DNA from 3 places in the Micromonospora terminaliae genome. Region 2 is predicted to be linked to each of the others. Evidence: riboswitches for the same ligand, from Rfam matches in the RefSeq annotation. Region 2 holds a riboswitch; each other region holds the start of a gene.
The links. A riboswitch is a leader RNA that binds a small molecule or an ion and turns the genes downstream of it on or off. The one in region 2 is predicted to bind cyclic di-AMP.

Region 1 (4,146 bases), 1.2 Mb from region 2:
GTCGAGCGTGTTCGTGCAGTACATCGCCTCGGTGCTCCCCTCGCTCGGCGAGGAGACGGCCACCCTGCACTCGCTCGGCTCGCTCTTTCCGGGCGTGTCGGCGACCCGGACCGACCCGCCCGAGGTGGCGGCCGTGAAGGGGTCGCTGCGGATGCGCCGGGTGCTGGAGCGGGCGGTCCGGGACGGGGTGCCCGGGTCCCCCACCGAGCTGCGCCTGCTCTACCGGGGTGAGCTGCTGCGGTTGGAGCGGACCGAGCTGGACGCGATCCGGGACCGGACGCTGTCCCGGGGCGCGCGCCGCAACGAGGTGCGCCGTGCCGCCTTCGACGCGGTCCTGGCGGCGCTCTGGGCGCAGGCCCGGACGCTGCGGATCGGCCGGCTGCCGGAGCAGCCCGCGTTCGAGGACGAGATCATCGAGCGGCCGGAGTTCCGGGAGTTCCTCAAGGCCTGGTGGCCGCGGTTGCACCCGCGCCACGTGCTCGGCTGGCTGGCCCGCCCGGAGCGGCTGCGCCGGTACGCCGGCGGGGTCCTGTCCGGGGCCGAGATCCGGCTGCTGACCGGCGCGTACCGGAGCCTGGACGGCGACGGGCCGACCATCGCCGACGTGGCGCTGCTGGACGAGCTGGACGCGCTGCTGGGCCAGCCGGTGCGGCGGGCGAAGCCGAAGCGGGACCCGTTCCAGCTGGCCGGCGGTGTCCGCGAGCTGAGCACGGCCGCCGACCGGCAGCGGGCCGCCCGGGCCGCCGCGCGGGAACGCCCGGAGGACTACCGCGACTACGCCCACGTGGTGGTCGACGAGTCCCAGGACGTCTCGCCGATGCAGTGGCGGATGATCGGCCGGCGCGGCCGGCTGGCCTCCTGGACGGTCGTGGGCGACCCCGCGCAGACCGCGTGGACGGGCGACCCGCAGGAGCTGGCGCGGGCCCGCGACCAGGCGCTGGGCCGGCGCCGGCGCTACCGGTACGAGCTGACCACCAACTACCGCAACTCCGCGGAGATCTTCGCGGTGGCGGCCGCGGAGATCCGCCGCGTGTACCCCGATCTCGCGCTGCCCACCGCGGTCCGGTCCACCGGGGTGGTGCCGGTCGAGCGCACCGTGCCGGCCGCCGACCTGCCCGCCGCCACGGCGGCCGCGGCCCGGGCGCTGCTGGCGGACGTCGAGGGCACGGTCGGCGTGATCACGCCGGTGCCGCGCCGGGACGAGGTGGCCGGCTGGCTGGGCGACCTGGGCGGCCGGCTCCAGGTGGTGACCAGCCTCCAGGCCAAGGGCATGGAGTACGACGGGGTCGTGCTGGTCGCCCCGAGCGAGATCCGGGCCGATCCGGGGTCGGGCGTGCGCACCCTCTATGTGGCGCTGTCCCGGGCCACCCAGCGGCTCACCACGCTCGACCCGGCCGCCTGACGGCGGCGGATCCGGCGTTCACTTGCACACATAGCGATGTGAGCATAGATTGAGCCCGGCCGGGGTGGCGGACGGGAGGGTGTGTGCGTGGGCGCAGGTCATGACCACAGCGGCGCGGTGGCCAACGCCGCGCAGCGGCACCGTGGCCGGCTGTGGGGCGCGTTCGCGCTGCTCACCGCCCTCATGGTGGTCGAGGCGGTGGCCGCGTTCGCGACCGGCTCGCTGGCCCTGCTCTCCGACGCCGGGCACATGTTCACCGACGTCCTCGGCATCGGCATGGCGCTCGCCGCGATCACCGCGACCCGGCACGCCGACACCGACCCCCAGCGCACCTTCGGGCTCTACCGGCTCGAGGTGCTGGCCGCGCTCGCCAACGCCGTGCTGCTCGGCGCCGTGGCCGTCTACGTCCTCGTCGAGGCGGTACGCCGGTTCGGCGAGCCGCCGGAGGTGCTCGCCGGGCCGATGCTCGCCGTGGCGGTGCTCGGCCTGCTCGCCAACATCGCCGCGTTCGCGCTGCTGCGCGCCGGCGCCCAGGAGAGCATCAACCTGCGCGGGGCGTACCTGGAGGTGCTGGGCGACCTGCTCGGCTCGCTCGGCGTCATCGGGGCCGCCGTGGTCATCGCGCTCACCGACTGGTGGTGGGCCGATCCACTGGTCGCCGTGGCGATCGGGCTCTTCATCCTGCCGCGCACCTGGCGGCTCGGCCGCGCCGCGGTCCGGATCCTCGTGCAGGCCGCTCCCGAACACCTCCAGGTGACCGCCGTGCACGACCGGCTGGCCGCCGTGCCCGGCGTCGCCGAGGTGCACGACCTGCACGTCTGGACGCTCACCTCGGGCATGGAGGTGGCCTCGGCCCACCTGACCATGACCCCGGGCGCCGAGGTCGGCGAGGTGCTGGCCGCCGCGCGGACCGCCCTGCACGAGGACTTCTCGATCGATCACGCCACGTTGCAGATCGAACCCGGAGCGTCGCCGGGAGCCTGCGGCGCAGTCGAGTGGTAATTAGGGCAATCTTAAATCCAAGTGACTATTGTGCACTTGTGCCGGTTTTGCCCGGGACACCGGCTCCGACCTGCGGAGCCGGCCCGGCACAGCGCCGGTAGGCTCGACCGCGGCCTCCGCCGGGCGGCGCACACCGGCGTCCGCGGCGGCCAGCGCCTAATCGCCCGCACGGGCGAGCCGGGGAACCATGTTCGTGGGGTGCATCCGCGTCAGCGGTAGGGATCTTCCGTCCCGAACCCGTCAGCTAACCCGGTCGGCGGCTGACGGAAGGACACGTGAATGCCCCCAGTGGCACCTGTACGACGGACGGTCGCCCGGTTGGCGGCCCTGCTCGTCGCGACGCTCGCCCTCGGCGTCGCGACCGCGCCGGTCTCCCCCGCCTCGGCGGCTCCGGCGACCGGCCTGCTCGCCGCCGCACCCGGCGACGACGAGGGCGGCACCCCGGCGCTTCGCGCCCAGCTCGACGCCGCCAGCAAGGGATGGCTCGAGGCGCGGGCCGCGTTGAACCGCTCGGTGACCCGGCAGCAGCAGCTCACCACGCAGCTCAAGACGATCAACGGCGAGTTGACCGTCCGCGACGCCAAGGTCGGCGAGATCGCCGGGGTGGCGTACCGGGCCGGGCGGCTCGGCACCGCCGCGGCGCTGCTCGGCAGCAGCAGCCCGGAGGGCTTCATGGACCGCGCCGCGGCGCTGGAACAGGTGGCCGCGCACGAGGACCGGGTGCTCCGCGACCTCATCGAGACCCGGGACGAGGCCACCCGCACGCAGACGGCGCTCACCGGCGAGATCCAGGAACAGCGCAAGCAGGTCGCCACGATGGCCAAGCGCAAGCAGCAGGCCGAACGCGCCCTGGAGGTGGCGAACGACCGGGCGTCCAGCAGCGGCGGCGGCAGCGTGCAGGGCACCTCGTCGGCCAACGCCGAGCCGGCCAAGCGCAACGCCGACGGCTCCTGGCCGCCCGAGTCGTGCAGCGTCAACGACCCGACTCCGGCCGACGGCTGCATCACCCCGCGTACGCTGCACGCGCTCCAGCAGGCCCAGGCGGCCGGCTTCACCCGCTACGTCTCCTGCCACCGGCCCAGCGGCTCGGGCGAGCACCCGAAGGGGCGGGCCTGCGACTTCGCCGCGCAGAAGGACGGCTTCGGCGGGGTGGCCAGCGGCGGCGACAAGACGTACGGCAACAACCTGGCCGCCTACTTCATCCGCAACGCCGACGCGCTCGCCGTGCTCTACGTGATCTGGTTCAAGCAGATCTGGCTGCCCAGCAGCGGCTGGAAGGCGTACAGCGGGGGCAACGGGGACCCGTCCAGCGACCACACCAACCACGTGCACCTGTCGGTGTACTGATCGCGCCGGCGGCACCCGGCTACGCCCCACGACGTACGCCGGGTGTCGCCGCGCGGCCCACGACGCGGCGCCCCCACCGGCCGACCATCGGGGGCATGACTCGACTCTCCCCCACCGGGCGCAAGGCCCTGCTGACCCTGCACCTGCTCACCTCGCTGGGGTGGCTCGGCGCCGACCTGGTGCTGCTGGCCCTCGGCGTGGCCGGGTTGCGCGGGGCCGACCCCGAGGTGGTCTATCCGGCGGCCGCGCTGCTGGTCACCTGGCTGTTCGCCCCGCTGAGCGTGCTCGTCTGGCTGGTCGGGCTCGCCAGTGCGCTGTTCACCCCGTGGGGGCTGCTGCGCTGGCGCTGGGTGCTGGTGAAGTTCGCGGTCACCACCGTGGTGGTCGTGCTCGTG
Region 2 (4,146 bases):
CTTCGAGTCGGGCAACGTGAGCTGGACCGCCTCCTCCGGCGTCATCACCAACTCCACCAGCCAGGCGGCGCACGGCGGCTCCTACAAGGCATGGCTCGACGGCTACGGCACGACCCACACCGACACGCTCAGCCAGTCGGTGACGATCCCGGCGGGCTGCCGCGCGACGCTGAGCTTCTGGCTGCACATCGACAGCGCGGAGTCGACCACGACCACCGCCTACGACAAGCTGACCGTGAAGGCGGGCAGCACCACCCTGGCCACCTACTCCAACCTCAACAAGGCCACCGGCTACGTGCAGCGGTCCTTCGACATCTCGTCGCTGGCCGGCACCACCGCCACCATCTCGTTCAGCGGCGTGGAGGACAGCTCCCTGCAGACCTCCTTCGTCGTCGACGACACCGCGGTCACCCTGAGCTGACCACACCGGAGCGGCCGGCCGTCGTCCTCCCGACGGCCGGCCGCTTCGTCGTTCCCGAGACAGGCCGGCGGCTTCGTCGTTCCCGAGGCGGCCGGCCGCTTCGTCGTTCCCGAGACAGGCCGGCGGCTTCGTCGTTCCCGAGGCGGCCGGCCGCTTCGTCGTTCCCGAGACACGCCGGCGCGGGCGCGGCGCGGTCAGGCCGGGCGGCCCGCGCCGGATCCGGCGCCGTCGCGGCGGATCCGGGCCGCCACGCCCTCCATGGCCCGGCTGAACCGCTCCATGTCCCGTGCGGACTGCTCCGGCAGGGCACCGAGCCGCGCCGCGAGGGCGTCCACGTCGGCCCGGGCCGAGGCGCTCACCCGGGCGTCCAGCTCGGTGAGGGCCGCGTTCACGGCCGTCACGACGTGCCCGCACAGGGCGTCCAGGGGTTCCCCGGCCAGCTCCGGGTCGACGGTGACGGACTCCAGCCGGCCACCCTGGACGGCGACGGCACGGACCCGGCCGCCGGCCGCGCCGCCCTCGGCCCGGAGCAGCTCGCCCGGCGCGCCGTCGGCGTGCTCGGCGGCCCGGGACCGCATGGCGGACAGCGCCTGCTGCGTCCTGGTCAGCAGCTCGTCGAGGCTCGCGGCCGCGGAGAACGAATCGTTGGTCATATCCGCGCTTTCTTCACGTCTTTCCGAGCACCGTGACGATAGCAACCGGCCCCGACGCCGAACGCCCGGCCGGGAACCCCGGCCGGGCGTTTCGTGGTGCGGCGCACCGGTATGGCGTCAGCGCAGGCGCAGCCGCTGGCCCGGGAAGATGAGGCCCGGGTTGTCGCCGACCACGGTCCGGTTGCGCTCGTACAGGCCGTGCCAACCCCCGGCGACGTGCTTCGCGGCGGCGATCCCGGAGAGGGTGTCCCCGGGCCGGACCAGGTAGCTTCCGGCACCGCCGGTGCTCGGCGCGACGCGCCGCTCGCCGCGGGTGGTCGGCCGGTAGCTGTGCGAGGACCGCTCCGAGGTGGCCTTCTTCGTGGACTTCTTCGCGCCCGAGTCCTTGCTGGCGTACTTCTTGGTGGAGCCGCCCTTCTTGCCGCAGACCGGCCAGGCGCCGATGCCCTGCCCGTCGAGGACCTTCTCGGCGATGGCGATCTGCTCGCTCCGGCTGGCCAGGTCGGCCCGGCTGGCGTACTTCTGGCCGCCGTAGCCGTTCCAGGTGCTCCGGGAGAACTGGAGCCCGCCGTAGTAGCCGTTGCCGGTGTTGATGTGCCAGTTGCCGCCGGACTCGCACTGGGCGACGGCGTCCCAGTTCACGCCCGCGGCGCTGGCCGGGGCGGCCGGGCCGAGAAGGGCGGCGGCGCCGGTGGCCGCGCCGACGACGAGCGCTCCGACGGTGGTGCGACGTTGCGCGGTCCGGCGGTGACGGGCGACGTGATCAGTTGCCATGTGAGTTTTCCTCCACGCCGACGAGGTGAGCTGTCGGGTTCGGGCCGAGGAGCCCGGCCGCCGGTGGCGGCTTCACCCCGAGGTGTCGTGCACCGAGGAACGTGGGTCCCCCGCTCCCGCCCGAGGTCCAGGTACCACCGGGCCGGCGGCGGGATTAGGCGTTGCCGGCCCGTGGTGTCCGCGATCGCGAACGGAAACGACGTTAGGAACGTTTTGCGCCGAACGCCCACTTCTTGTGAAGTTCTTCACCCGGCCGAGCGAAGGTCGGCCCATTCGAGTTGCGGACCGTCCGAAGGGGGCTTATTGAGGGGCGGCTCAGTAGGTCCGGCCGTATCCCTGCGGGAAGAGCGGGACCTTGCCGTCGCCTGCGTTGATGGGCTGCTGGCTGACCGAGTTCATCCAGGTCATCGGCAGTTTGCCGGTCGGCGCGTACCCGCCGAAGAGGACGTCGGCCACGCCGCCGCCCTCCGTGCCGGGCAGCCAGGCGGCCAGCAGCGCGTTCCACCGTGGCAGCTCGGCGGCCACGTCCAGCGGCCGGCCGCTGACCAGCACCACGATCACCGGCACGCCCGAGTTGCGCAGCGTCGTGATGGTACGTAGGTCCTCGCGGTCCAGGCTCATGCTGCCGGTGCGGTCGCCCTGGCCCTCGGCGTACGGCGTCTCGCCGACCACCGCGATCGCCGCCCGGTAGGTCTTGTCGATGCCGGTGCCGCGCTGGTTGTACGTGACCGTCGTGGTCGGACCGGCCGCCGCGCGGATGCCCTGGAGGATGGTGGTGCCCGGGGTGACGGCGCCGGACGAGCCCTGCCAGGAGATCGTCCACCCGCCGCTCTGGTTGCCGATGTTGTCGGCGTTCTTCCCCGCCACGAAGATCTTGTTGTTGTCGCGGGCCAGCGGCAGCACGCCGCCGTCGTTCTTGAGCAGCACCTGGGACTGGCGGACGGCCTGGCGGGCCAGCGCGCGGTGCGCGGCGCCGCCCACCGTCGAGGTCCAGCTCCGATCCGTGTACGGCCGCTCGAAGAGGCCCAGCTCGAACTTCTTCGTGAGGATGCGGCGGTTGGCGTCGTCGATCCGGCTCATCGGCACGTGTCCGTTCTGCACCTCGGCCCGCAGGGTGCTGAGGAAGCTCTTCCAGGCCGTCGGCACCATCACCATGTCGATGCCGGCGTTGACGGCGGCGCTGACCTCGGCGGCGGTGAAGCCGGTGGCGCCGTCGATCTGGTCGATGCCGTTCCAGTCGGAGACCACGAAGCCGGAGAAGCCCAGCTCCCCCTTGAGGACGTCGGTGATCAGGTAACGGTGGCCGTGCAGCTTGACCCCGTTCCAGCTGCTGTAGGAGATCATCACCGAGCCGACGCCGCGCTGGACCGCGGCCTGGAACGGGGGCAGGTGGATGGCGCGCAGGTCGGCCTCGCTGAGCTGGGTGTCGCCCTGGTCGTCGCCGCCGGTGGTGCCGCCGTCGCCGAGGTAGTGCTTGGCGGTGGCGAGCACCGACGTGGGCCCGCCGAGGTTGGCACCCTGGAGGCCGGTGACCAGGGTGGACATGCTCGCCGGCAGGTCCGGGGTCTCGCCGAACGACTCGTAGGTGCGGCCCCACCGGTCGTTGCGGGCCACGCAGAGGCAGGGAGCGAAGTTCCAGTCCACACCGGTGCCCGTGATCTCCTCGGCGACGGCCTGGCCGATCTGCTGGACCAGCGCGGGGTCGCGGGTCGCGCCGAGGCCGATGTTGTGCGGGAAGATGGTCGCCCCGTACACGTTGTTGTGCCCGTGCACGGCGTCGACGCCGTAGATCATCGGGATGCCGAGCGGGGTGGCCAGGGCGGCGCGCTGGAAGCCGTCGTACATGTCGGCCCAGGACGTGGCGGTGTTCGGCGCGGGCGCGGAGCCGCCGCCGGAGAGGACCGAGCCGAGCCGGTACGTGGTGAGGTCGCTCGCGGTGACCGCGCCGCGCTCCGCCTGGGTCATCTGGCCCAGCTTCTCGTCGAGGTTCATTCGGGCGAGCAGGTCGGCGACGCGGGTGGCGACGGGCAACGTCGGGTCCTGGTACGGCAGGCCGGCCGCGGTGGCCGGGGCGGGCGCGGCCAGGGCGGTGACCGCGACGAGCAGGACGGCGAGACCGAGGGGACGGGGGTGGCGGTGAGGGATCACGGGTCGCTCCTTCCGGAGGAACGCTGGGGCCGTGCACCCGCACCATATGCCCACGGGCATCGACTGTGAACAATCCGTGCCGGTTCCGGAACCGCCGGGCGGGCGGGCGGCGGCGCGGGCTACGGTGGCAGGGTTCGCGCAAGATCGGGA
Region 3 (4,146 bases), 2.8 Mb from region 2:
CGGGGCGGTCGCGCTCGGCGCCGTCCGCAGGATGACCGCCGACGAGCCGCGCAGCGGGCACGGCGCGGCCGGCGGCGTGGGCTTCGGCACGCCCGGCGGCTGCTGGTTGCAACCGGTGAAGGCGGGCTGGTTGGTGGCGAAGTCCGGGTCGATGGTGACCAGGCCGGTGTGCGGCGTGCCGGTGGAGTGGAACGGCGCCTTCATGAGGTCGAAGTAGTGCGACCAGTCCCAGTACGGGCCCGGGTCCCAGTGCATGCCGGCCACGGTGCCGGCGGTGGTGCCGGGCACGTTGTCGTGGCCGATGATGTGCTGCCGGTCCAGCGGGATCTGGAACTTCAGCGCCAGGTGCCGGACCAGCTTGGCCGAGGCCCGGTACATCGCCTCGGTGTACCAGGTGCCGTGCCCGGCGAAGCCCTCGTGCTCCAGCCCGATGGACTTGGCGTTGACGTACCAGTTGCCGGCGTGCCAGCCGACGTCCTTGGCCTTGATGTGCTGGGCGACGTAGCCGTCCACCGAACGCAGCGTGTAGTGCCAGCCCAGGTAGGTCGGGTCCTTCACCAGGTTCACGCTCGGGCCGAAGTAGCCCTCGGTGTCGTGGATGACGATGTACTCGATCTTCTGCTGGGCCGGCCGGTTCCCGAGGTCGTGGTTGCCGTAGTCCCCCGGGTCCGCGCTGAGCTGCTTGTAGGGGGCCGGGATCCACTCGCAGGCGAGCCGGACCGGGCACTCCAGGCCGTCCGGCCGCTCGGCGCGGCGCAGGCCCAGCTTGTGCAGCCCGGACTGGTCCGGCGTCACCGTGGTGGCGGCCAGGGTCACCCGCTGGCCGTCGTCGGTGGTCCGGCTCGCGCCCAGGCCGAGCTGGTCGTAGACCTCGTCCGCGAAGGCCGCCGCCGCGTCCTCGGTGTCCGCGCCGGAGTAGCGGGCCACCGCGCCGTACCAGGCCGCCGGGTCGGTGGCGGCGCCGACCGGAGCATCCAACTGCTTCTGGTACGAGGCGAGCAGCGCCGCCCCGCCCCGGATGTTCGCGGAGGCGTCCGTGCGCAGCGTCTCCTCGGCGAGGCCGGTGAGCGCCGCGGCGGCGTCGAGCGTCTGCAGGGAGGCCTGCGGCAGCACGTCCTCCGTCGGCGCGGCCGCGACGGCCGGGTCGAGGGTGAGCGGACGCGAGTCGTCGCCCCGCGGGTCCTCGTCCTCGTCGACGTGGCCGCTGGCCGGGGTCGCGAGGACGTGTTCGGCGTCGGTGAGGTGCATCGGGCCGTAGCCGCCGCTGGTGCTCGGCTGGCCCGGGTGGGTGTCCCAGCGGGACTCCAGGTACGAGACGCCGAGCAGGACGCTCTGCGGCACGCCGTACTCCGCCGCGGCGGCGGCGTACTGGTCCTGGCGGTCGGTGGCGGGTTGGGTGGTGAGCGGTTCGGCGGCGACCGATCCGGTCGCCACGAGTGCGGTGGCAGCCGCGACAGCGGCTGCCAGCAGCATCCGTCTGCCCGACGGCGGGGGTGTGAGGTGCATCGAACCTCCAGACAGGGATGGGGGTCACTGCGTCCCCACCCTCACCCCGCGCACCCTCCGGGTCAATACCTTTCCAGCAAGTAATCTCTCGTGAAGAAAACCTTCACGTACGGTGTGTCACGGCGCTTTGGGTTGCGGAACGATAACGACGCTCTCTACTCTGGTCAATCGTCGACCGGCGGTTTCACCGTCCATCCCGGGTGGTGACGGTCCGACACCGCCGAGTCGCCCGCGGGCGAACCGGGGACCCAGGTACCTGGGGTGAATCCGCAGCCACTGCGGTAGGGCGGCTCCCTTCCCGCCCGAACCCGTCAGCTAACCCGGTAGGCGGCCAGGAAGAAGGAGTACGGAAGCCCGGTGGCACACCATGCCCCGCGGCCACCGTCGGGCCGGTCGGTCGACCGCTCGACGGCTGCGCCGCGTTCCCGCTGGTCCCGCTTCACCACCGCCCTCGCCGCTCTGGTGGGCACCGCCGTCGTCCTGACCGGCGGCGCCACGGCGGCACACGCCGACCCGTCGGTCGCCGAGATCGAGCGCCAGATCGACGAGGACTGGAACAAGCTCGAACCGATCATCGAACAGGTCAACGCCACCCGCGAGCAGCTCGCCGCCAAGCGGAAGCAGGCCGACGCGCTGGCCAAGCAGATCGCCCCGCTCCAGGCCCGGGTGGACGCCGCCCTCGGTCAGGTGGGCGGGCTCGCCGCCGACGCCTACAAGGGCGACAACAACCTCTCCACCGTCAACGCCCTGCTGGGCAGCCGGTCGCCGAGCGACCTGGTCGACGGCCTCGCCCTGCTCGACCGCTTCGCGAACCGCCAGCAGCAGCAGGTACGCGCCGTCGCCGAGCTGCGCGACGACCTCGCGGCCAAGAAGCGGCCGCTCGACGAGATGATCGCCGGGCTGGCGCGCACCGAGGCCCAGCTCGCGGCCAAGAAGAAGCAGATCGACGCCGAGATCGCCAAGCTGCAGAAGCTGCGCCTCAAGGTCTACGGCAACGGTGGCGGCGGCCCGCTGCGACCGGCGCCGTGCCCCGCCGGCTACCCCGGTGGCCCGGCCGGCGTCGCGGTCAAGTTCGCCTGCGCCCAGATCGGCAAGATCTACGTCTGGGGCGCCGCCGGGCCGGACCACTACGACTGCTCCGGCCTCACCATGGCGGCCTGGGCCAAGGCCGGCGTCTCGCTGCCGCACAACGCACGGCAGCAGCACGACGTGACCAGGCGGGTGAGCCGGAGCGAGCTGCGCGCCGGTGATCTCGTCTTCTACTACAGCGACCTGCACCACGTCGGTATGTACGTCGGTGACGGCTGGGTGGTGCACGCCTCCCAGTCCGGCAAGCCGATCACCATGAAGCGCGTCGACGACGGCCAGATCAACAGCTACGGCCGCCCGGGCTGACCGGTCCGCAGGGGCTCCCGTGCCGCGGGGGTCCCTGCGCCGTTCCGGCGTGCCGGTCGGTCAGCGGGTCGGCCAGGTCCGCCAGTTCTGCCAGGACCGGCTCGGGGTGGGGCCGCGCTGCCCCTGGTAGCGCGAACCGTAGACGGCCGAGCCGTACGGGTGCTCGGCCGGCGACGAGAGCCGGAAGATGCAGAGCTGGCCGATCTTCATGCCCGGCCAGAGCGTGATCGGCAGGTTCGCCACGTTGGACAGTTCCAGCGTGACGTGACCGGAGAAGCCGGGGTCGATGAAGCCGGCGGTGGAGTGGGTGAGCAGGCCGAGCCGGCCCAGGCTGGACTTGCCCTCCAGGCGCCCGGCGAGCTGGTCGCCCAGCGAGATCACCTCCAGCGTGGAGGCGAGCACGAACTCGCCCGGGTGCAGCACGAACGGCTGGCCCTCGGCCACCTCCACCATCGAGGTGAGGTCGTCCTGCTGCACGGACGGGTCGATGTGTGTGTAGAGATGGTTGTTGAAGACGCGGAACAGGCGGTCCAGACGGACGTCGATGCTGGACGGCTGCACCAGCGTGGGCTCGAAGGGCTCCAGCGCGAGCGTGCCCGCCTTGATCTCGGAGACCAGGTCGCGGTCGGAGAGCAGCATCGGAACACCATAGCGACCGGTACGGGTGACCTGCGTGTCGGACTACATCTTCGTACACCTGTTCGATAGAATGTCCGCATGGCTTCCTGGTCCGAATTCGCCGCCGACGAGCCCCGACTCGCCGACGAGATCCGCCTCCTGTTGCAGCAGTACGGGCCGGGTTTCGGCTACCTCGCCACGGTCCGCGCCGACGGCGGCCCGCGCGTGCACCCGGTCTCCCCGGTCCTCACCGACGACGGCCTCTGGTGCTTCGTCATCGACTCACCCAAGCGCCGCGACCTCGAACGCGACGGCCGCTACGCCCTGCACTCCTTCCCACCGGAGGAGAGCGACGACGAGGCCTACGTGGCCGGTCGGGCGCGCCCGGTGACCGATCCGGCGACCGTCGCCCGGCTGGCCCGCATCGGCCGGGCCGCGCCGCAGGGCGACTGGCGGTTGTTCGAGTTCACCGTCGACGTGGCGATGCTGACCCGCCGCGACCAGGCGGCCCGCCCCGGTGCCGGCCGGCCGGAGGTGCGCGTCTGGCTCGACCCGCGGGCGACCGCACCCGCCCGCCGTGACCCGCTCGCCCCGGAGGGCCGCCGCGGCCGGCACGGCTTCGACACC

Region 1: it holds a riboswitch for cyclic di-AMP, as region 2 does, so the genes downstream of both, GCE86_RS18090 (coiled-coil domain-containing protein) here and GCE86_RS12625 (LysM peptidoglycan-binding domain-containing protein) in region 2, are expected to answer to the same signal.
Region 3: it holds a riboswitch for cyclic di-AMP, as region 2 does, so the genes downstream of both, GCE86_RS25985 (C40 family peptidase) here and GCE86_RS12625 (LysM peptidoglycan-binding domain-containing protein) in region 2, are expected to answer to the same signal.

What each region holds. Positions count from the first base shown of each region.
Region 1 covers NZ_CP045309.1:3,988,917-3,993,062, forward strand. The annotation lists gene GCE86_RS18080 (HelD family protein) at 1-1,402, shown strand, start outside; gene GCE86_RS18085 (cation diffusion facilitator family transporter) at 1,490-2,404, shown strand; cyclic di-AMP (ydaO/yuaA leader) riboswitch at 2,548-2,679, shown strand; gene GCE86_RS18090 (coiled-coil domain-containing protein) at 2,684-3,751, shown strand; gene GCE86_RS18095 (hypothetical protein) at 3,847-4,146, shown strand, end outside.
Region 2 covers NZ_CP045309.1:2,807,517-2,811,662, forward strand. The annotation lists gene GCE86_RS12615 (M4 family metallopeptidase) at 1-421, shown strand, start outside; gene GCE86_RS12620 (YbaB/EbfC family nucleoid-associated protein) at 616-1,074, opposite strand; gene GCE86_RS12625 (LysM peptidoglycan-binding domain-containing protein) at 1,192-1,848, opposite strand; cyclic di-AMP (ydaO/yuaA leader) riboswitch at 1,850-2,019, opposite strand; gene GCE86_RS12630 (glycoside hydrolase family 3 protein) at 2,164-3,996, opposite strand.
Region 3 covers NZ_CP045309.1:5,637,434-5,641,579, forward strand. The annotation lists gene GCE86_RS25980 (N-acetylmuramoyl-L-alanine amidase) at 1-1,506, opposite strand, end outside; cyclic di-AMP (ydaO/yuaA leader) riboswitch at 1,715-1,850, shown strand; gene GCE86_RS25985 (C40 family peptidase) at 1,864-2,901, shown strand; gene dcd (dCTP deaminase) at 2,962-3,540, opposite strand; gene GCE86_RS25995 (pyridoxamine 5'-phosphate oxidase family protein) at 3,619-4,146, shown strand, end outside.